DNA from 4 places in the Streptomyces sp. NPDC002809 genome. Region 1 is predicted to be linked to each of the others. Evidence: riboswitches for the same ligand, from Rfam matches in the RefSeq annotation. Region 1 holds a riboswitch; each other region holds the start of a gene.
The links. Region 1 has a riboswitch for cobalamin ahead of metE (5-methyltetrahydropteroyltriglutamate--homocysteine S-methyltransferase). Riboswitches for the same ligand answer to the same signal wherever they lie in the genome.
Positions count from the first base shown of each region.

Region 2: linked by a shared signal. The riboswitch ahead of ABT025_RS04530 (ABC transporter substrate-binding protein) and the one ahead of metE (5-methyltetrahydropteroyltriglutamate--homocysteine S-methyltransferase) in region 1 are both predicted to bind cobalamin.
Region 3: linked by a shared signal. The riboswitch ahead of ABT025_RS27285 (ribonucleoside-diphosphate reductase subunit alpha) and the one ahead of metE (5-methyltetrahydropteroyltriglutamate--homocysteine S-methyltransferase) in region 1 are both predicted to bind cobalamin.
Region 4: linked by a shared signal. The riboswitch ahead of ABT025_RS36540 (cobalamin biosynthesis protein) and the one ahead of metE (5-methyltetrahydropteroyltriglutamate--homocysteine S-methyltransferase) in region 1 are both predicted to bind cobalamin.

Region 1 covers NZ_JBEOVJ010000048.1:21,632-27,094, reverse strand. Annotated here, with positions in the region: gene metE (5-methyltetrahydropteroyltriglutamate--homocysteine S-methyltransferase) at 1-2,100, opposite strand, end outside; cobalamin riboswitch at 2,262-2,476, opposite strand; gene ABT025_RS25360 (carbohydrate kinase family protein) at 2,621-3,505, shown strand; gene ABT025_RS25355 (carbohydrate binding domain-containing protein) at 3,593-5,463, opposite strand, start outside.
Region 2 covers NZ_JBEOVJ010000004.1:187,550-193,012, forward strand. Annotated here, with positions in the region: gene ABT025_RS04520 (ABC transporter ATP-binding protein) at 1-185, opposite strand, end outside; gene ABT025_RS04525 (FecCD family ABC transporter permease) at 182-1,204, opposite strand; gene ABT025_RS04530 (ABC transporter substrate-binding protein) at 1,303-2,343, opposite strand; cobalamin riboswitch at 2,407-2,593, opposite strand; gene ABT025_RS04535 (hypothetical protein) at 2,739-2,912, opposite strand; gene ABT025_RS04540 (acyl-CoA dehydrogenase family protein) at 2,909-4,810, opposite strand; gene ABT025_RS04545 (hypothetical protein) at 4,978-5,463, shown strand, end outside.
Region 3 covers NZ_JBEOVJ010000056.1:6,830-12,292, forward strand. Annotated here, with positions in the region: gene mctP (monocarboxylate uptake permease MctP) at 1-1,209, shown strand, start outside; gene ABT025_RS27280 (GNAT family N-acetyltransferase) at 1,327-1,839, shown strand; adenosylcobalamin-variant (AdoCbl-variant) riboswitch at 1,918-2,016, shown strand; gene ABT025_RS27285 (ribonucleoside-diphosphate reductase subunit alpha) at 2,168-4,546, shown strand; gene ABT025_RS27290 (ribonucleotide-diphosphate reductase subunit beta) at 4,549-5,463, shown strand, end outside.
Region 4 covers NZ_JBEOVJ010000113.1:10,579-16,041, reverse strand. Annotated here, with positions in the region: gene ABT025_RS36545 (cobyric acid synthase) at 1-1,021, opposite strand, end outside; gene ABT025_RS36540 (cobalamin biosynthesis protein) at 1,018-2,046, opposite strand; cobalamin riboswitch at 2,190-2,320, opposite strand; gene ABT025_RS36535 (hypothetical protein) at 2,482-2,715, opposite strand; gene ABT025_RS36530 (inorganic phosphate transporter) at 2,750-4,033, opposite strand; gene ABT025_RS36525 (class II aldolase/adducin family protein) at 4,270-4,935, shown strand; gene ABT025_RS36520 (alpha/beta hydrolase) at 5,055-5,463, shown strand, end outside.

The DNA of each region.
Region 1 (5,463 bases):
CTCGCGCGGGTAGCCGTGGTCGGCTAGTTCCCGGGCGACCTCCATGTGGGAGCGGGCAGCTTCCAGGCTGATGACGTCGGCGTCGAGGTCGTCGATGGCGTTGATGATGTCGCCGAACTCCGCGTAGCACATATGGGTGTGGATCTGGGTCTGCGGCCGTACGCCGCCGGTCGTCAGGCGGAACGCCTCGGTGGCCCACGCCAGGTATGCGGCGTGCTCGGCGGCCCGCAGCGGCAGGGTCTCGCGGAGGGCGGGTTCGTCGACCTGGATGACCGACGTGCCGCCCGCCTCCAGGTCCCCGACCTCGTCGCGCAGGGCGAGGGCGACCTGGCGGGCGGTCTCGGCGAGTGGCTGGTCGTCGCGGACGAACGACCAGGCGAGCATGGTGACGGGCCCTGTGAGCATGCCCTTCACGGGGCGCGCGGTCAGCGACTGTGCGTACGCGGTCCGGCGGACGGTCATCGGGTCCGGCCTTGAGATGTCGCCGACGAGCACCGGGGGACGGACGTAGCGGCTGCCGTAGGACTGGACCCAGCCGTGCCGGGTGGCGAGGTAGCCGGTGAGCTGTTCGGCGAAGTACTGGACCATGTCGTTGCGTTCGGGCTCACCGTGCACCAGGACGTCCAGCCCGGTCTCCTCCTGGAAGGCGATCACTTCGCGGATCTCCGCCTCGATCCGCTTGTCGTAGCCGGGGCCGTCGAGCCGCCCGGCCCGCAGGTCGGCCCGAGCGGTGCGCAGTTCGTCCGTCTGCGGGAAGGAGCCGATCGTGGTGGTCGGCAGCAGTGGGAGTCCCAGGTGCGCGCGTTGGAGCAAGGTCCGCTCGGCGTACGGCTGAGAGCGACGGCCGTCCGCATCGGTGACGGCCGCGGCGCGGGCCCGCACGGCCGGGTCGCGGGTCAGTGCGGATCCCGCGCGGGATGCCAGTCCTACCCGGTTCTCTGCGAGTTCGGCGGCGATGGCTCCGGTTCCGCGCGCGAGACCGCGGGCGAGGACGACGAGTTCGGTGGTCTTCTGGCGAGCGAAGGCGAGCCATCGGACGATCTGCGGGTCGATGCCGCGCTCGGCTGCGGCGTCCAGCGGTACGTGCAGCAGTGAGCAGGAGGCCGAGACGTCCACCCGGCCGGCGAGACCGAGGAGGGTGCCCAGCGTGGCGAGCGACTTCTCCAGGTCGTTGATCCAGATGTTGCGGCCGTTGACGACGCCCGCGACGAGCCGCTTGCCGGGCAGACCGCCGGCGGCGGCGAGATCGGCGAGGTTGGCGGCGCCGGATTCGGTGAAGTCGAGGGCCAGTCCGTCGACCGGAGTCCGGGCCAGGACGGGCAGTGCGTCGCCGAGCCGCCCGAAGTAGGAGGCGACCAGGAGCTTCGGCCGGTCTTCGAGGCCGCCGAGCCGGTGGTAGGCGCGGTCCGCGGCGTCCAGTTCCTCGGGCGTGCGGTCCTGGACGAGGGCGGGCTCGTCGAGCTGCACCCATGAGGCTCCCGCCGCCCTGAGGTCGGCGAGCACATCGGCGTAGACGGGCAGCAGCCGGTCCAGCAGTGACAGCGGGTCGAAGCCGGCGGGGGCGCCCGGGGCCGCCTTGGCCAGCAGGAGGTAGGTGACGGGACCGACGAGGACCGGACGGCCCGTCAGGCCGAGGGCGGCGGCTTCACGGAACTCGGCGACCTGCCTGGACGAGTCGGCGGCGAACACGGTGTCCGGGCCCAGTTCGGGTACCAGGTAGTGGTAGTTGGTGTCGAACCACTTGGTCATCTCCAGCGGCGCGGTCTCCCGGCTGCCGCGGGCCATCGCGAAGTAGCCGTCCAGCGGCTCGGCCGCCACGGCGGCCCGGTGCCGTTCCGGGATCGCGCCGACCATGACGCTGGTGTCGAGGACGTGGTCGTACAGGGAGAAGTCACCGGTCGGAACTTCTCCGATGCCGGCGGCGGCGAGTTCCTCCCAGTTGGCCCGGCGCAGGGCGGCGGTGGTCTCCCGCAGGGCTTCGGCGGTGACGCGGCCGTTCCAGTAGCCCTCCACCGCCCTCTTCAGTTCGCGGTGGTGGCCCTGGCGGGGGTAGCCGTACACGGTGGCGGTTGCCGTCGCCGAGGCGGATTCGGATGTCACGTAGCTCTCCTTCGCGAGCGTGTCTCCTGCGGATCCCGGATCGGGACGCGGGCGCGAAGGGGTGACGGACCGGGCGGATCACCGCACCGTTTCGGTGCCCGTCCACCCGCTGTCTGCCGCCGACCCGCCCACGAGGTCACCGAGATCTCCGCATCCGAGGGTTCGGGTGCGGGCAACGGGCAGGTCTTCGGACTCGCGGGCACGTCTGCCGGGGCAGACTCCTACTGGCCGTCGCTTCCCGGGCCCTTCGGGTCCAGTGCGTATGACGGCGGTCGTTCCCGCTCACCGCTGCGGGGCAGTCCCGGATTCCCACCGGGTTCCCTCTTGCGACGCGCCTGCCTGGCGGACAGGGCGAACCAGCTGCACATCCCACCCTAGAGGACTGCCGCGCACACCACGCCGTTGTTCACATTCCGGACCTACGGATGAGACGGACGCCGGCTCGGGACGTCGGCCATACTGATCACGGCGGGAACGGAGAGGCGGAACAGTGGTCCAACAACAAACGGAATACGACGTCTTGGTGGTCGGCGGCAGCGGGGTGGACACGATCGTCCGCGTCGACTCCCTGCCGGTCCCGCTCGCCGACTCGGTGATGGTCGGACCGATCGAGGAGTGGCCAGGTCACACCGGGGGCAACGTCGCCCTCGGCGCCCGCGCGCTGGGGCTGGATGTCGCGCTGCTCGACTGCATCGGCGACGACTGGACCGGTGCGCAGGTGCGCGAGCGGCTGGCCAAGGGCGATGTGGAGTTCCACCCGCTGATCTCGGCGGCAGGCACCCGCCGTGCGGTGAACCTGGTGGACGCGACGGGCCGGCGGATGTCGTTCTACGACGCCCGTGACCCGGAGGACCTGCGGATGCCGCAGGACTTCTACCTTCCCCGGCTGCGGCGTGCCCGCCACGTCCATCTGTCCATCATGAACTTCACGCGTTTCCTCTACGACGACATCGAGGCCCTGGGCATCCCGGTCTCCACCGATCTGCACGACTGGGACGGACTGGGCGACCATCAGCGGGAGTTCGCCCTCAGGTCCGATCTCGTCTTCTTCAGCGCGGCGGCGACGGGCGACCGCACGCCCGCGGTGATGCGGGAGATCCTGCGCGAGGGCCGCGCGGGCACGGTGGTCGCCACGGACGGCGCGGCGGGGTCGTACGTCCTCACCCGTGACGGCGGGCAGGACCCGGTCCACGTTCCGGCGACGGTTCCGCCGTCGCCGGTGGTGGACAGCAACGGTGCGGGTGACGCCTTCGTCACCGGCTTCCTCTACGGACGGCTCGACGGCCGGGACGCCCTGGGGTCTGCCCGGCTGGGTGCGGTGGCCGGCGCCCACGCATGCACGGCCCCGGGTTCGACCGCCATGATCGGCCGCGAGGCCCTGCTGGCGGCGGACGGCGGTTCGTAGTCCCGGAGTGTGCGCGTGCCCCGGCGGGCCGGAGTCACCGGCCCGCCGGGGCACGCGCTGTGCGGCTGAAGTGCCGCTGGTTCCGCGCTACTTCAGGTACGGACCCGCTGTGCCGATCTTGCCCGGGCCGTTCAGCACGTAGACCCGCATGTTGCCCTTGCCGGGTGCGGCGACGGTGAGCTTTCCGCCGGTGACGACCTGTGTGTCACCGGTGACGGCGTCCTTGTACGTGCCGTTGGGGATCCCGGTGTACGAGGCCCCACCGGTGACGGTGACGAGGGCGAAGCTGTCCGTCGTGCCACTGGTGTAGCGGCGCTTGTACGCCATCTGCCCGGTGATGCCCTCGGTGGAGTACTGGCCCATCTGCAGGGCGGGCACGGCCCGGCGGATCTCGTTGAGCCGCTGGACGTGCTTGACCAGGGGCTGGGACAGCGTGTTGGCGACCTCACCGGTGGCGGAGTCGACCTTGGCGAACTCCGAGGACGTGACGTCGCCCGCGAGGTGGTCACCGTAGTAGGCGCGTCCGGTGGTGGCCAGCGGGCAGCTGGGCCCGCAGTCGATCTTCTTGCCGGCCTGGAACTCGATCTCCGAACCGTAGTAGAGCGTCGGGATGCCGCGGAAGGTCCACATCAGGGCCATGTTCTCGGCCCAGGCCTCGGTGCCGCCCGCGTAGCGCTCGCTGCTCTTGTTGGGGCCGTAGTCGTGGCTGTCGACGTAGACGACGTTGTACGTGGCGTCGTTCGTCGAGTCGTCGGAGTCCTTGCCGTTGTTGTACGCGTTCGTGGCGTCACCGAAGTTCATGTGCATGCGCATGTCGATGATGTTCATGCCGGAGAACTGGCTGTGGTCGGGGGTGTGGTAGGTGTTGCCGTCCAGGAACGCGTTGGTGGACGTGGGCTGCGACCCGGTACCGAGCTGCTCCTCGTAGTTGTACATCTCCAGTGCGGCCTTGGTGTCGTCGGCGTCGTACTCCTTGCGCTCCTTCCAGGTGAAGAACTGCGCGGAGTGGTTGACCGAGCCGCGGTTCCACTTGTCGTTGACGAACGCGCCGACCTCGCCGAAGACCAGGAAGTTCTTCGCGGCCTCGGCACCGAACTGCTGGGTGACGCGCTCCTGGATCGCGGGCAGGAAGCGGCGGTTCCAGGTGGTGCGTGGGATGTGGACGGCCGTGTCGATGCGGAAGCCGTCGACACCCATGTCGATGTACTTGTTGTACGCGCCGATCAGGTAGTTCTGGACCGGTGCGGATTCGGTGTTGAAGTCGGCCAGGTCCTCGTGCAGCCAGCAGGAGCGGGAGTCCTCGCCCTCCCAGTTGCCCAGCCAGCAGTTGTGGTAGTACTCCTTCGGGAACATCCCCGATGTCGGGTTCGGCCACTGGCAGTTGTAGATCTTGTAGCCCTCGGGAGAGGTGGCTCCGGTCGGCTTGCCCCAGTTGAGACAGGTGTTGCCCGCGGGCTCGGCCGTGGACCACAGGTCACCGTTGTAGTACGACTTACCGGTCTTGGGGTCGACGGTCAGTCCGTCGTACTCGAAGCCCTCGTTCTTCTCGTCGTAGTACCAGCTCCACTGGCTGTCACGGACCCCGTAGACGGTCGGGGTGTACAGGCCCTTGGCTCCCCAGCGCGAGGAGTGGTTGTAGACGACGTCCTGGTAGATCTTGATGCCCTTGGCGTGGGCGGCGTTGATGAGGTCCTGGTACGAGGCTCCGGCGGACTCGAGCCGGGGGTCGACCTTGTAGAAGTCGTAGCCGTGGTAGCCGTGGTAGTCGTAGTCGGACCGGTTCAGGACGACCGGGGTGATCCAGATGGCCGAGAAGCCGAGTCCCTTGATGTAGTCGAGCTTCTTGACCAGGCCCTTGAAGTCGCCGCGGAACATGGGGTCGTTGTTGGCCGCGTTGCCGGACTTCACGTCCTGGCTGCCGCCCCGGTTGTTGCTCGCGTCCCCGTCGTTGAAGCGGG
Region 2 (5,463 bases), on a different contig from region 1:
GCGTCCGGGGCCAGGACTCCGGCCAGGATCCGCAGCAGGGTGGACTTCCCGGAACCGTTCGGGCCGATCAGTCCGATGGTGGCGCCCGGCGGCGGGGCGAGCGAGACACCGTCCAGGATGAGCCGGCCGCCCGCCTCCCTGCTGACCCGGTCGGCCCGCAGGCCGCCGGGGTGGGCCGGGGTCACGAGGCCCGCCGGGTGCGGTAGAGAACCAGCACGAAGGCGGGTACCCCGATCAGGGCGGTGACGACTCCCACCGGAACCTCCTGCGGGTCCAGGACGGTCCGGGCGAGGGTGTCGACCCACACCAGGAAGACGGCCCCGGCTAGCGCGGTGACCGGCAGCAGCCTGCGGTGCCCGGAACCGGTGAGCGCACGGGCCGCGTGCGGCAGCACCAGTCCGACGAACCCGATGGCACCGGCCGAGCTGACGAGTGCGGCGGTCAGCAGCGCGGTCGTGCACAGCAGCACGATCCGGGTACGGCCGACGTGGACGCCGAGGGTGGCTGCCGCGTCCTGGCCGAAGGCGAAGGCGTCGAGCGTACGGGCGTGGCCGAGACAGATCAGCAGCGTCACTGCGAGCACGGCGGAGCAGATCCACACGTCGCTCCAGCCGACGCCGCCGAGTGAGCCCAGCAGCCAGAACAGCACCCCGCGGGTCTGCTCGGCATCGGCGGCGGTCATCACGACGAAGGAGGTGAGCGCGGAGAAGAGCTGCATGGCCGCGACGCCGGACAGCACGACGCGGTCGGTGCTGCCACCGAGGGTGTGGCTGAGCAGCATGACGAGGGCGAATGAGCAGAGCGCCCCGATGAACGCCCCGGCCGACAGGGAGACCGCTCCCCCGCCGACGCCGAGAACGACGACGACGACCGCGCCGGTCGAGGCCCCGGAGGAGACCCCGAGGACGAACGGGTCGGCGAGCGGGTTGCGCAGCAGGGACTGCATGACGGTGCCACAGACCGCGAGCCCCGCGCCGCAGACGGCGGCGAGAAGGGTGCGCGGCATGCGCAGGTTCCAGATGATGCCGTCGCGGATCGGGCTGAGCCGCGACTCACCGGCACCGAGGTGGGAGGCGACCGTGGACCAGACGTCGGCGACGGAGATCCGGGCGGGGCCGATGGTGACGGCGACCGCGACGGACAGGACGAGCAGCAGGATCCCGCCGGCCCACAGGAGTCCGCCCCCGAGGCCCCGGACGCCCAGGAGGCCCCGTACACCCGGGAGGCCACGGACACCCCGGATGTCGGGCCGGCCCTGCACACGCGCGTCCTCGTGCGGTGCCGCCGCCCGTTCGGTGTCCGTCACCTCGCGAGCCCGAAGCTACGCAGGCCGGCGGCCACGCGCTCCACGCCCTCGACGGTCCGGATGGTCGGGTTCATGGCCTGGCCACTGAGCAGCACGTAGCGCTTGTGCCGGACGGCGTCCATGTTCTTCGTGGCGGGGTTGGACTCCAGGAAGGCGATCTTCTTCGTGGCGCTCTCGGCGGTCTGCGACTTGCGCGTCAGGTCGCCGATGACCAGCACGTCCGGGTTGCGGTCGGCGACGGTCTCCCAGTTGATCTGGGGCCATTCCTCGTGGGTGTCGTCGAAGGCGTTCTTCGCACCGGTCTCCCGGGTGATGATGCCGGGTGCTCCGCAGCAGCCGGCCAGGTAGGGGGCCTCGGAGTTGGCGAACCAGTACATCAGGGAGGCCCCGGAGGCATCGATGCCCCCGGTCGCCTTGCGCACCCGGGCACGCAGCTCGGCAACAAGCTTCTCGCCGCGCTCCGGAACGCCGAACACCTTGGCCAGGTCCCGCACTTCGCCGTAGACGCTGTCCATGGTCAGGGCGCCCGTGCGGACACCGTCACCGTCCTTGCTGTTGTCCTTGGCGGTGCAGTCGGCGGGTGAGACGTAGGTGGGGACGCCGAGCTTCTCGAACTGCTCCCGTGGGGCGACGCCTCCCTTGGCGAGCGTCGACTCGAAGGAGGCGCTGACGAAGTCGGGCTCCTGATCCAGGACCTTCTCCGACGAGGGCCGGTTGTCGGAGATCCTCGGGATGCCTGCGTTGGCCTTCTCCAAGCCCTTCAGCACGGGGTCGGTCCAGGTGGCGGTGGCGGCGAGCCGGTCCGCGAGGCCGAGCGAGAGCAGGATCTCGGTCGATCCCTGGTCGACCGGCACGGCGCGCTTCGGAGCTGCCTCCACGGTGACGGTCCGTCCGCAGTTCTTCAGGGTCACCGGATAGCCGTCGGCTCCCCGGGCCTTGGCGGCGGTACTGCCCTTCCCGCCGCCGCAGGCGGTCAGCAGGATCAGTCCGGCAGTGAGCAGGGCAGCGGTGCGGGCGGGGCCGGCTATGGGCGGCACGGAGTACCTCGTCGTCTCTGGGCCCATGCGCGGGACCCGCTGTACGGAGTTCCGCGATCCGGTCCCGGACCGCGGGTGCCAGCAGGTCTTCGGACTCGGGTTCACGCGGACGGGACGCCTTCCCGGGAAACCGTGGGTCTCCCAGTGGCTGTGGCCCCGCCCGTCCCCCTCACCGCTGCGCGTCAGTTCCGGATTCGCACCGGATTCCCTGACCCCTACGTGGAGTTCGACTGGCTCCCGGCACGCTACCACGTGCCTCTGCGCAGCTCAGCGGCGGTGCGCCCGGGCACGAGCGGTGGGCGGACGGGCGGTCGGGGCCGGGCTGCGTGCGCGCGCCGCGCACGCCGCCCCGAGCGCCCGCCCGACGCCCGAGTGCCGGGGCGGCCTCGCTCCGGTCAGGCCTTGCGGTGAACCGATTCGCCACCGATGGTGCGTGCACCCTCGCACCACCGCGAGAGCAGGGCCGCGGTCCCCCAGAAGCCCAGCAGGACGACGCGGACGCCCAGGCACCGGACCGCGTCCGCCGCCCGGTGCGGCAGCGCTGCGGCTCCCTGCGGTGTGTCCGTCATCGCGCGCCCCCGGCAGGTTCCCGGTCCGCAGCGGTGTGCCAGGAGGCGCCCGGGTCGTCGTAGGCGTCCGTGTAGCGGGCTCCCGCGATGGGCCAGTCGGCGAGCAGTTCGCCGGGCAACGCGAAGGACTCGGCGAGTTCCGGCAGATGACCGCTCACGGCTGCGATCAGCTGCTCGGTGACATCGGTCAGCCCCTCGACCTGACCGGCGGTCAGATGGCCGGCGGCCAGCAGATCCCCGCTGTTGCGCGCGACCCAGCGCAGCGCGAACAGCCGGGCCAGTTCGCCCAGCCGCTCGCGGGCCTCGCCGCCGGGCAGAGCCGCGAGCGCGTGCTCGTACGCGTGGGCCGCCTGCCGGTACGCATGCGCCTCGACCCCCCGCAGAGCGGTCCCGGACGCCTCGTTCCAGCGCTCCAGCGGGTTGCCGTGCGGGACCCGCGCCATCCGGGCGGCCGCCCGCGCGAACCAGATGCGCTCCACCTGGTCCAGAAGCCGGCCCAGGAAGCGCAGATCGGTGAGGTCGCCGCCCGGCGCAGCGGCCGCCGGCTCTTCGTCCGGGTCCCGTGCGGCCTCGAAGAGCAGGCCGGCGGCCGCCCTGGAGTGGATGGCCAGATTGTCCCCCTCGGCGGTGATGGCGCCCTCGACGCCGGTGACGAGTTCGGCCATCCCGTTGTTCTCCAGCAGCCCCTGGGCGCCGCACCGTTCCCGGCATTCGACGATGACGGACCGGGCCTGCCACGTGATCCACCCCTTGGCCACGTCGACCAGCCGCTCGGCCGCCTCCCGGCCGGCCGGCGGTCCTGCCGCCGCCTCTTCCCAGCGGTCGAGGACCCTCCGGTGCAGCAGGCTCATCGCGAAGACGGTCGCCATGGCCTCGGCGAGCGGCCCGTGGTGGCTGCGGTGTGCGATCACCGGGACGGGCGGCGACGGGCGGCCACCGGAGACGAAACGGTGGCCGCCGTAGCGGACGGCGACGGCCAGCGTGGCGCGTGCGGACCCCACCGCGCTGGCGCTCATGCAGATCCGGCCCGCGGTGACCCGTCCGATCGACGCGAGAAAGCGGCGCCTGCGCCCCTCGGTGTCGCTGCGGAACACCCCGTCCTCGCCGACCCGCCCCTGTACGCCGCCGAGCAGCGCCTCTCGCCCTACGAAGACCTGGTCGAAGGAGGTCAGGCAGTGGTCGACGGGACTGCCCATCCGTGCGGGAAGCCGGCGCACCCGGATCCCCGGCAGGGCCCGGGACGCATCGGTGAGCGGCACCAGCAGCAGGAAGACTCCGTGGTCGGCACCCCCGACGATCAGCCGGGCGGCGACGAGCCCCGACTTGGGGCCGCCCGCCGGACTGGTGTTGGGCATGAACTTCTGTGCACCGGCGTGCGGGGTGTGGAGCACGAACCCGTCCCGGGCGGGGTCGAAGGTGGCGGTGGTCTCGACGGCGGCGGCGTCGTTGCCGTGCGCCACCTCCGTACAGAGGAATGTGCCGATCCGTCGCAGCCGGAGGAACTCCGACAGGTCGCGGGTGCCGTCGGCGTCGTGGTCGAGAAGGCTTCCGAGGAAAAGGTTGTAATGAATGCCCGCAACGGTGGCGAGGGCCGGGTCCACAGGGGCGAGCCATTCGTGCATGGCGGCAAGGGCGCGTGGATCGGAGGCCGGCCTGGCGGCACTGTCCAGCGCACTGTTGAGTGTGCGCAGCCGTGCGTGGGCGAGGGCGAGCCGCTCGTCGGGGGTGGGGCCGGGAGGCGGCCAGAGCGGCCGGCGGAACGGTTCTGTGGTGACGAGCCGGCGCCAGAAGCCGTGCTCGCGGCGGGCGTCCGGACCGAGGAGCGCTGTGGTGAGCAGGTCGGCGACCGGCCCGGTTCGGGCTCCCGAGGGGCCGACGCCGTCGAAAATAGTGGTCATAGAAGAACAAACGATCAGAAAACGCCCAGGACACCCCCACGATCGGTGTCCAGGCCGACTCGTCCTCGCCCGGCATGGCCCCGACGACACCGTACCGGCCCCCGCCCATCACCTGTATGCAGCAACCCACCGTGCTCCGCGGTCGGCCAGGACATCCCCTTGGGGTCATGGAACGCGATCCCGGCCGGTCGGCCGCGCCGGACGAGCACGCCGAACTGGAAGCCCTTCGGGTACGGGTGGCCCAGTTGGAGGCCCGTACCCCGGCCCGGCACAGGCTGCGGCTCCGTTCGTTCTTCGCGGTCCTGCTGATCCTGGTGGCGGCCGTGCTGACACCGCTCAGCATCGTGTCGAGCTGGGCGAGCGACGTCGCCGGGGACACGGACCGCTATGTGGCGATGATGGATCCGCTGGCCTCCGACCCCCATGTGCAGGCGGCGGTGACCGACCGCGTGACCACCGCCGTCATGACCCACCTGGACATCGACGCGCTGCTGGCGGACGTGGCTCCCGCCGACCGGCCGGTCGTCGACAAGGCCCTCGAGAAGCTCGGCGGCCCGCTGACCACGGGTGTCACGAACTTCGTGCACGGGACCGTCGAGAAGTTCGTGACCAGCGACGCCTTCGAGCGGCTGTGGAGTGACCTCAACCGGCAG
Region 3 (5,463 bases), on a different contig from region 1:
TACATCGCACTCCAACTCGTCGGTATCCAGGCGGTTCTGGATGTGATGGGCGTCGGAGGCGGCGAGAACACCCACTGGTTCGTCAAGGACCTTCCGCTGCTGATCGCGTTCGCGGTGCTCGCCGCGTACACGTACTCCTCCGGCCTGCGCGCCCCGGCGCTGATCGCGTTCGTCAAGGACGGCCTGATCTACCTGGTCATCGCCGTGGCGATCATCTACATCCCGATCAAGCTGGGCGGCTTCGACGACATCTTCGCCAAGGCGGGCGAGGCGTTCTCGGCGAAGAACGAGGCGGCCGGCAAACCGGTGGCCGGACTCGCGCCCGGAGCGGCGGGCCAGTGGGGTTACGCCACCCTGGCCCTGGGCTCGGCGCTGGCGCTCTTCATGTACCCGCACTCGATCACGGCGACGCTCTCCAGCCGCAGCCGTGACGTGATCCGCCGCAACACGACGATCCTGCCGCTGTACTCGCTGATGCTGGGGCTGCTCGCGCTGCTCGGCTTCATGGCGATCGCCGCCGGCGTCAAGGTGGACAACGGCCAGCTGGCGATCCCGCAGCTGTTCGAGAACATGTTCCCCGACTGGTTCGCGGGCGTCGCCTTCGCCGCCATCGGGATCGGCGCCCTGGTGCCTGCCGCGATCATGTCGATCGCCGCGGCGAACCTGTTCACCCGCAACATCTACAAGGACTTCCTGAAACCCGACGCGACGCCCGCGCAGGAGACCAAGGTCTCCAAGCTGGTGTCGCTCCTGGTGAAGGTCGGCGCGCTCGCCTTCGTCCTCACCATGGACAAGACGGTCGCGATCAACTTCCAGCTGCTCGGCGGGATCTGGATCCTCCAGACGATGCCGGCCCTGGTCGGCGGGCTGTTCACCCGGTGGTTCCACCGCTGGGCGCTCCTCGCGGGCTGGGCTGTCGGCATGGTCTACGGAACGGCCGCCGCGTACGGGGTCGCCAGCCCGACCCAGAGCCACTTCGGCGGGTCCTCCAAGGAGATCCCCGGCCTCGGCGAGATCGGCTACATCGGACTGACGGCCTTCGTGCTGAACGTCGTGGTGGTCGTCGTCCTCACCTTCGTCCTGAACGCCGTGAAGGCGCCCGTCGGGGTCGACGAGACCTCCCCGGGTGACTACACCGCGGACTCGGGCGACCCGGGCGTGAAGACGGAGCTCCCGCCGGCCACCGCCGGTGCGCCGGGCGGCCACTGACCGCCACGTACGTGAACGGGCCGCCGCACGCCTCCCGGGAGGGGTGCGGCGGCCCGTTCACGCGTCCCGCGGAAATCGCATGCGGCCACGGGCCGCCGGTACGGCAGACTTCCGCCCATGGACATAGCTATCCGGCCGGTCGAACCCGCCGAGCACGCGCTCCTCGGCGAGATCACCGCCGAGGCCTATCTCGGTGACGGGCTCCTGGACTACGGCGCCGACGATCCGTACCTGGAGCAGCTGCGCGACGTACCCCGCAGGGCCGCCGAGGCCGAGGTGCTGGTGGCCGCCGACGCGCGGGGCCGCGTCCTGGGCGGGGTCACCTACGCCCGGCCGGGCAACCCGTGGGCCGACATCGCGGCCGCGGACGAGGCCGAGTTCCGGATGCTGGCGGTCTCCCGCGAGGCCCGTGGCGCCGGGGCGGGCGAGGCGCTCGTACGGGCCTGTATCGACCGCGCACGGGGCACCGCGGGGGTCACGGGGCTCGTCCTGTCGACGCAGCCGGCCATGCTCGGAGCCCATAGGATCTACGGGCGCCTCGGCTTCGTACGGACGCCCGAGAGGGACTGGAATCCCATCGACGACCTCAAGCTGCTGACGTACCGTCTGGACCTCCGGCCCCTGCCGTAAGGGCGCACCAAGATCTCGTACGACACAACATGTGGGGGCTGCCGCATCCGGCAGCCCCCACATGTATGCTCGTGCTCGCTGTCGCCGCAGGGAAATCCGGTGCGAATCCGGAACTGTCCCGCAACGGTGTGTTCGGTGTGCTTTTGCGCACCCCCCAGTCCGAGGACCTGCCGACAGCGCATCCGGCTCGACCGATCCGGATGCCCAGACGTCCGGGCCTCGTGGATGGGCCGGTGGACGCCGCACGGAGCGCTGCCCTGCCGGGTCCCGCTCCGCCCGGCTGCCCCCGCTCCCCGAAGGCCCCGAGCCGAGCGAGGGAGAGCACCGCGTGACCATCGCGCCAGCCGATCCGGTTTCAGCGGCCGAATCAACGGGAACCACGAGCGACGGACCCGGGACCGCACTGCTGCGGACCCTGACCGACCTCACCGCCGATCTGCCCGACACCGACCCCGGACGCGTCGCCGCCGCCGCACTGCGCGGCCGTAACGCCCGGTCGGACGAGGCGGAGCTGCGCTCGCTGGCCACCGAGGCCGCCGCGGGCCTGATCTCCGAGGACCCCGCCTACTCCCGGCTCGCCGCCCGTCTCCTCACCCGCACCATCGCGGACGAGGCGGCCGGGCAGGGCGCGACATCGTTCTCCGCATCGGTTGCCGTCGGGCACCGCGAGGGCCTGATCGCGGACCGCACGGCCGAGTTCGTGACGCTCCACGCTGCCGCCCTGGACGCGCTGGTCGGGCAGTCGCTCGCCGCCGGCGCCGACGACCGCTTCGGCTACTTCGGCCTGCGCACCCTGCACAGCCGCTATCTGCTGCGCCACCCGCTCACCCGGCAGGTCATCGAGACGCCGCAGCACTTCATGCTGCGCGTCGCCTCCGGGCTCGCCGAGGACACCTCCGAGCGCGCCCTGGCCGAAGTCGCCGCGCTGTACGGTCTGATGAGCCGGCTGGACTACCTGCCCTCCTCCCCCACGCTCTTCAACTCCGGCACCCGGCACCCGCAGATGTCCTCCTGCTATCTGCTGGACTCGCCGCTGGACGAGCTGGACTCGATCTACGACCGCTACCACCAGGTGGCGCGCCTCTCCAAGCACGCGGGCGGCATCGGCCTCTCGTACTCCCGGATCCGCGCCCGCGGTTCCCTGATCCGCGGCACCAACGGGCACTCCAACGGCATCGTCCCGTTCCTGAAGACGCTCGACGCCTCCGTCGCCGCGGTCAACCAGGGCGGCCGGCGCAAGGGTGCCGCCGCCGTCTATCTGGAGACGTGGCACGCGGACATCGAGGAGTTCCTGGAGCTGCGCGACAACACGGGCGAGGACCAGCGGCGTACGCACAACCTCAACCTGGCGCACTGGATCCCCGACGAGTTCATGCGCCGCGTGGACACGGACGGCACCTGGTCGCTGTTCTCCCCGGCCGACGTGCCCGAGCTGGTCGACCTGTGGGGCGACGAGTTCGACGCCGCCTACCGCGCGGCCGAGGCCAAGGGCCTGGCCCGCAAGACCATGCCGGCCCGTGAGCTCTACGGCCGCATGATGCGGACCCTCGCCCAGACCGGTCAGGGCTGGATGACGTTCAAGGACGCCTCCAACCGGACCGCGAACCAGACCGCCGAGCCGGGCCGGGTCGTGCACTCCTCGAACCTGTGCACCGAGATCCTCGAAGTCACGGACGACGGCGAGACTGCCGTCTGCAACCTCGGCTCGGTCAACCTCGGCGCGTTCGTCGCCGACGGCGCGATCGACTGGGAGCGCCTGGACGCCACCGTGCGTACGGCCGTGACCTTCCTCGACCGGGTCGTGGACATCAACTTCTACCCGACCGAGCAGGCCGGCCGGTCCAACGCCCGCTGGCGTCCGGTGGGGCTGGGCGCGATGGGCCTGCAGGACGTCTTCTTCCAGCTGCGGCTGCCGTTCGACTCCCCCGAGGCCCGCGCCCTGTCGACGAAGATCTCCGAGCGCATCATGCTCGCGGCGTACGAGGCGTCCTGCAACCTCGCCGAGCGTTCGGGACCGCTGCCCGCCTGGTCCGAGACGCGTGCCGCCCGCGGTGTGCTGCACCCGGACCACTACGACACCGAGCTGAACTGGCCGGAGCGCTGGGACGCCCTGCGCGCCCGGGTCGCGAAGACCGGTATGCGCAACTCGCTGCTCCTGGCCATCGCGCCGACGGCGACGATCGCCTCGATCGCGGGCGTGTACGAGTGCATCGAGCCGCAGGTCTCCAACCTCTTCAAGCGCGAGACGCTCAGCGGTGAGTTCCTCCAGGTCAACGCGTATCTGGTGGACGAGCTGAAGAAGCTCGGCGTGTGGGACGCGCGGACCCGTGAGGCGCTGCGCGAGGCGAGCGGTTCGGTGCAGGGCTTCGCCTGGATCCCCGAGGAGGTGCGGGCGCTGTACCGCACCGCGTGGGAGATCCCGCAGCGCGGACTGATCGACATGGCGGCGGCCCGTACGCCGTTCCTCGACCAGAGCCAGTCGCTGAACCTGTTCCTGGAGACGCCGACGATCGGCAAGCTCTCCTCGATGTACGCGTACGCCTGGAAGCAGGGGCTGAAGACGACGTACTACCTGCGCTCCCGCCCGGCGACCCGGATCGCCCGCGCGGCGTCCGCCGCCCCGATCCCCGAGCAGGCACCCGCGCCCGACGCGGACGCGATCGCCTGTTCCCTGGAAAACCCCGAGTCCTGCGAGGCGTGCCAGTAATCATGCGTGACAAGAACCTTCTCGACCCGGGCTTCGAACTGACCCTGCGGCCGATGCGCTACCCGGACTTCTACGAGCGCTACCGGGACGCGATCAAGAACACCTGGCACGTGGAGGAGGTCGACCTCCACTCCGACGTGGCGGACCTCGCCAAGATGTCGCCCGCCGAGCAGCACATGATCGGCCGGCTGGTCGCGTTCTTCGCGACCGGTGACTCGATCGTCTCCAACAACCTCGTACTGACCCTGTACAAGCACATCAACTCCCCCGAGGCGCGGCTGTACCTGTCGCGGCAGCTCTTCGAGGAGGCCGTGCACGTCCAGTTCTATCTGACGCTGCTCGACACGTACCTGCCCGATCCGGACGACCGGGCGGCCGCGTTCGACGCGGTCGAGGAGATCCCGTCGATCCGCGAGAAGGCGCAGTTCTGCTTCAAGTGGATGGACTCGGTCGAGAAGATCGACCGGCTGGAGACGAAGGCCGACCGCCGTCGCTTCCTGCTGAACCTGATCTGCTTCGCGGCGTGCATCGAGGGACTGTTCTTCTACGGCGCGTTCGCCTACGTGTACTGGTTCCGCTCGCGCGGGCTGCTGCACGGCCTCGCCACGGGCACCAACTGGGTGTTCCGTGACGAGACGATGCACATGAACTTCGCGTTCGAGGTCGTGGACACCGTCCGCAAGGAGGAGCCGGAGCTCTTCGACGACGCCCTCCAGCAGCAGGTCACCGACATGCTGAAGGAGGCCGTCGAGGCGGAGCTGCAGTTCGGCCGTGACCTGTGCGGCGAGGGCCTGCCCGGCATGAACACCGATTCGATGCGCCAGTACCTGGAGTGCGTCGCCGACCAGCGGCTCACCCGGCTGGGCTTCCCGGCGGTGTACGGATCGGAGAACCCCTTCTCGTTCATGGAGCTCCAG
Region 4 (5,463 bases), on a different contig from region 1:
AGATGCCGAGGACCGGACGGCCCTCGGCGGCCCGCCGCCGCAGCGCGTCGGCGAGCCCGCGTTCGCGCAGCCAGGAGAGCGCCTTCACGGTGCCGCGGGTGCCGGGCACGATGACGAGGTCTGCGTCGGCCAGTTCCTCGGCACGGTCCACGAACCGCACGATGACGCCCGGCTCCGCGGCGAGCGCGTCCACGTCGGTGAAGTTGGACATCAGCGGCACGGCGCACACGGCGACGCGCAGGATGTCCTCGCCGTGCGGCGGGGCGACGACCGACTCCCGTACGGTGCCGCGCAGCGACACCCGCAGGCCGTCCTCCTCGTCGATGCCGAGGCCGTGGGCGAACGGCAGCACCCCGTACGTCGGCCGTCCCGTCAGATCGCGCAGCATGTCCAGGCCGGGCTCCAGCAGGGAGACGTCACCGCGGAACTTGTTGACCAGGTACCCGGCGATCAGCGACTGGTCCTCGGCCGAGAGCAGCGCCGTCGTACCGAAGAACGAGGCGAAGACCCCTCCGCGGTCGATGTCGCCGACGACCACCACCGGGAAGCGTGCGGCCCGTGCGATGCCCATGTTCACGATGTCCGTGCGCCGCAGATTGATCTCGGCCGGACTGCCCGCCCCCTCGCAGATCACTGCGTCATACGTGCCCCGAAGCTGCTCCAGGCAGTCCACGACGGTGGACAGAAGTTGCTCCTGCCGGCCGCCGTGGTAGCCGCGGGCGCTCATCTCGCCGACCGCGCGCCCCATCAGGACGACCTGGCTGGAGCGGTCGCTGCCGGGCTTGAGCAGGACCGGGTTCATCAGTGCGGTCGGCTCGACCCGGGCGGCCTGGGCCTGCATGGCCTGGGCGCGCCCGATCTCCGCGCCCTCGCGGGTGACGAAGGAGTTGAGCGACATGTTCTGTGCCTTGAACGGTGCCACCTTCACGCCCCGGCGCACCAGCCATCGGCAGATGCCCGCGGTGACGACGCTCTTGCCCGCGTCCGAGGTGGTCCCGGCGACCAGCAGTCCGCCGCTCATGTCGGTCTCCGTCCTGAGAGTCGAGTCCCTGCGGTACGGGCCCCCGGGTGCCGGGTTCCCGCGGTGCGGGCCCCTGCGATCCGTCGTGCCGCGAGACCCGCGCCCAGGCGGGCCGCCACGCTCACGCCGAGGGCCAGCGCGCTCACACGGCGCGACAGCCGTACGGCACGCTCGATGTCCTCGCTCTCGACCGCCCGGCCGGTGGCTCCGTTGAGTACGGGGCGGTGTTCGACCCGGCCGCCGTAGGCGAGCGTTCCGCCGAGCCGTACGCCGAGCGCGCCCGCGAACGAGGCCTCCACCGGGCCCGCGTTGGGGCTAGGGTGCTTGGCCGCGTCGGCCCGCCAGGCCCGGACCGCTCCTCGTGGCCGCCCCCCGGCGGCCACGGCGAGCAGGGCCGTCAGCCGGGCGCCCGGCCAGCCCGCGAGGTCGTCGAGGCGGGCCGAGGCCCAGCCGTAACGCCGGTAGCGGGGCGATTTGTGACCGACCATCGCGTCGAGCGTGTTGGCGGCCCTGAACCCGACGAGTCCGGGGACCCCGCCCAGCGCGCCCCACACCAGGGCGCCGACGACGGCGTCCGAGGTGTTCTCCGCGACGGACTCCACGACGGCGCGGGCGATCTGCGGCCCGTCCAGGGACTGCGGGTCGCGGCCGCACAGGTGAGGCAGCCGCTCACGGGCCAGGTCGATGTCCCCGGCGGCGAGCGCGCCGCCGATGGCCCGGGCCTCGCGGCCCAGCGACGTACCGCCGACGACGGACCAGGTGGCGGCGGCGGTCAGGGCGACGGACGCGGCGGGGTGGCGGCGCAGCGCACGGGTGGCCAGCGCGGCAGCCCCGGCGGCGCCTCCGGCGCAGACCAGGGTGTGCAGCGCGCCCCAGCCGCGGTGGTCGCGCCACAGACGGCGTTCGACGCCTGCCGCGGCCCGCCCGAAGGCGGCGACCGGGTGGCCCCTGCGGGGGTCACCGAGCAGCAGATCGCCGATCAGACCGGCCGTGGCGCCGTACGCGAAGATGCGATCGGCACGCACGGTTCAGCCGGCCGTTGCGCCTCGAAGGACCCTCGGACAGGCGGTTGCTGGCAGGAGCAGCACAGGACTGGACGCACGGCAGCCGGGCATGGCGATATGTCCTCACTCAGGGTCCGCGCCCTGGTTCGACGTGACGGCGACGAGAGTCTCCTGGCTTCCGGATCCGCAGTTCCCCCGGTCTTCCAGTCCGCTCGCGTGGACCGTGACTTCCGTGGTGGGGGACTGCTCCCCGGTGACAGTGGCGGGACCGCGCCGGATTCGCACCGGCTTCCTCTGCTGTCGCCGTAATGGCTCCGGCAGTCCACCACGCTCTGCGAACGCCCGTCAACTTGCCGTTGACCTGCGACGGTGCAGTGTGCTCAGACGCACATCGGGCCGGACGCACACGTGGTGCGGCCGGCCCGATGCGGAGGAGCGGGGAGTGAGTGGTGGGGCTCAGGCGACGATCAGATAGATGCCGTAGGCCACCGCCGCGGCGCACAGTCCGAAGCAGACGTACGCGCCGGCGCGGGCCAGCACGAGCGATCCGCCGGCCGATCCGCCCGGTGCGGCCGGTTCCGGCTGCTTGGAGAGGCCGACGATCCCGAGGGTGAAGAGCCCCACGAGCGCGACGGTGGCGACGAGGGAGACGCCGAAGACGGTGCCGAGGGCTGCCCAGTCGATGTTCATGTGGATCTGTCCTTACCGGAGGCTCTTGGGGTCCCTAGACCGTGGCAGGTCGGGCCGGGTCGGTGACCGGTCCGGCCGGGGCCGGGATGGTGGCCGTGAGGTCGTGGGCCCGGGCAGCCGCCGTGGGCGGCGGGCTGACGGCCGCGATGGCGGTGGTGACGACGCCCGCGGGCTCGTCGTCACCGGCCGCCGCGCCCTCGTCCTGGCCGCCGGGTGCGACATCGTCGTGCCCGACGGGCCTGCGGCGCGACAGCATCCAGATCGCACCGGAGCCGGCGATCAGCAGCGCCGCGACGACCACGACACCCCAGGTGCCCTGCTTGGTGAGGAACTCCGCGCCCGCGCCGACCAGACCGGCGGCCGGCAGGGTCAGACCCCAGGCGACGAACATCCGCGTGGCGGTGGACCAGCGGACCACGCCGCCCTTGCGGCCGAGGCCCGCGCCCATGACGGCACCGGAGCACGACTGGGTGGTGGAGAGGGAGAAGCCGAGGTGCGAGGAGGCCAGGATGACGGTGGCCGCACTGGTCTGGGCGGCGAAGCCCTGCGGCGGCTTCAGCTCCGTCAGGCCGCTGCCCATGGTGCGGATGATGCGCCAGCCGCCCAGGTAGGTGCCGAGTGCGATGGCGAGGCCGGCGCACACGATGACCCAGACCGGCGGGTTGGAGCCGGGGGAGAGGACGCCGCCGGTGACCAGGGCGAGCGTGATGATGCCCATGGTCTTCTGCGCGTCGTTGGTGCCGTGCGCGAGTGACACGAGCCCGGCCGAGGCGATCTGACCGGCGCGGTACCCCTTGGCGGTGGCCTTCTCCTGGGCGCCGCCGGTGACCTTCCCGCCGATGCGGTACGTCAGCTTGGTGGCCAGCAGCGCGGCCAGACCGGCGACGACCGGTGCGGCGACCGCGGGGAGCAGCACCTTGGTGACGACGGTGCCGCCGTCGACCGACGACCAGCCGGCGGACATCACCGCGGCGCCGATCAGGCCGCCGAACAGTGCGTGGGAGGAGCTGGACGGCAGACCGACCAGCCAGGTCAGCAGATTCCACAGGATGGCGCCGACGAGCGCCGCGAAGATGACCTCGGTTCTGAGTCCGTCTTCGTTGATGATCCCGCCGGAGATCGTCTTGGCGACCTCCACCGACAGGAACGCGCCTACGAGGTTGAGAACGGCGGACATGGCCACCGCTGTCTTGGGTTTGAGTGCGCCGGTCGAGATGGTCGTGGCCATCGCGTTGGCGGTGTCGTGGAAACCGTTCGTGAAATCGAACACTAGAGCTGTCACGATCACAATCGCGAGCAGCAGCGTGATGTGTTCCATTTACCCAGGCAATCGTTCGACGTCAGTGGCACGTGGACCGTAGGCAATCCGGGTGAACGGAAGATGAACTGAGCGGGGCGTTGCGGTGACTCCAACCGGAGTGCCGCCGCCCTTTTCGCCCGCCGCGCGACGGTGGGGTTCCGGCGCAGGCCGGTGTGGGCCCGGAATCCGGCGTTCGGGCGGGCCTGCGGGGGAGGGGTGGCAGCGGGCCGCTCATCCGTTGAAAGGATCTTCGAATGAGCAGCGAGTGGCGGGATTCGATCGAACGGGCCTGGGATGCGGTCGTCGCCACCGCCCGCAGGACGGCCTCCGACGGGCTGGTCGTGGGGACCTCGGGCAACGTCTCGGCGCGGGTCGGCGAGACCGTGCTGGTCACCCCGAGCGGAGTGCCGTACGACCGGCTCCGCCCCGAGGATCTGGTCGGCGTCGATCTGGAGGGCAACCAGGTCCTCGGTGACATGGTCCCCACCAGCGAACTCCCGCTCCATCTCGCGGTGTACCGGAACACCGACGCGGCCGCCGTCGTGCACACCCACGCGGTGCACGCCACGGCCGTCTCCACGCTCGTCGCCGAGGTGCCGTCGGTCCACTACGCCGCCGCGATGCTGGGCGGCCCTGTCCGGGTCGCCGCCTATGCCCGCTACGGCACCGACGAACTGGCCGGAAACATGCTCGCCGCCCTGCGCGACCGCACCGGCTGCCTGCTGGGCAACCACGGCACGGTCACCTACGGCGCCACCCTCGACGAGGCGTACGACCGGACCGCCCAGCTCGAATGGCTGTGCCGCCTCTGGCTCACCGCGAGCTCCGTACCCGGCCGCACCCCGGCCCTGCTCACGCCGGAGCAGCTGAGTGACGTCAAGGAAGCGCTGAAGGGGTACGGGCAGCAGCCGGGCCGATAGCCGACGGACGGGCGCGTCGGCCGGGCCGGGCCCCGGCGGAGGCCGCGCGGGGCGGGGGCGGGTCACCGTACGGCCCCCGCCCACTGGCCGTACGCGGCGCGGACCGTGAAGCTGAAGCCGTGCGCCTGGCTACAGCAACGGCAGCAGCCGTCACCACCATCCTCGGCGTCGGTGCGGCAGCGGTCGCGGCCGGCCGGTACGCCGGCGACGTCGCCCTCAAGGCGCCGTCCGGCCGCCCCCTCCCCGCCGACCGCAGACTGACCGTGCATGCGACGGCGGCCGGGCAGGTCACCCTGACCCGGTCCTTCACCTCGCTCCGGCCCGGCACCTACGGGCTGGTGGGCGACGACGTCCATGCCGTGGTCGGCCCGGTGATCGACCAGGCCCACCAGGCCCCCGACACCGTCGTACGCCGGCTGGAACGCGTGAACCGCGGCACCCTGCGCCCCGGCGCCAAGGTCCGCATCACGCCCGAGCTCCACAGCGGCGACCCCTCCACGGCCCTCGGCCTCGAATTCCGCGAGGTGG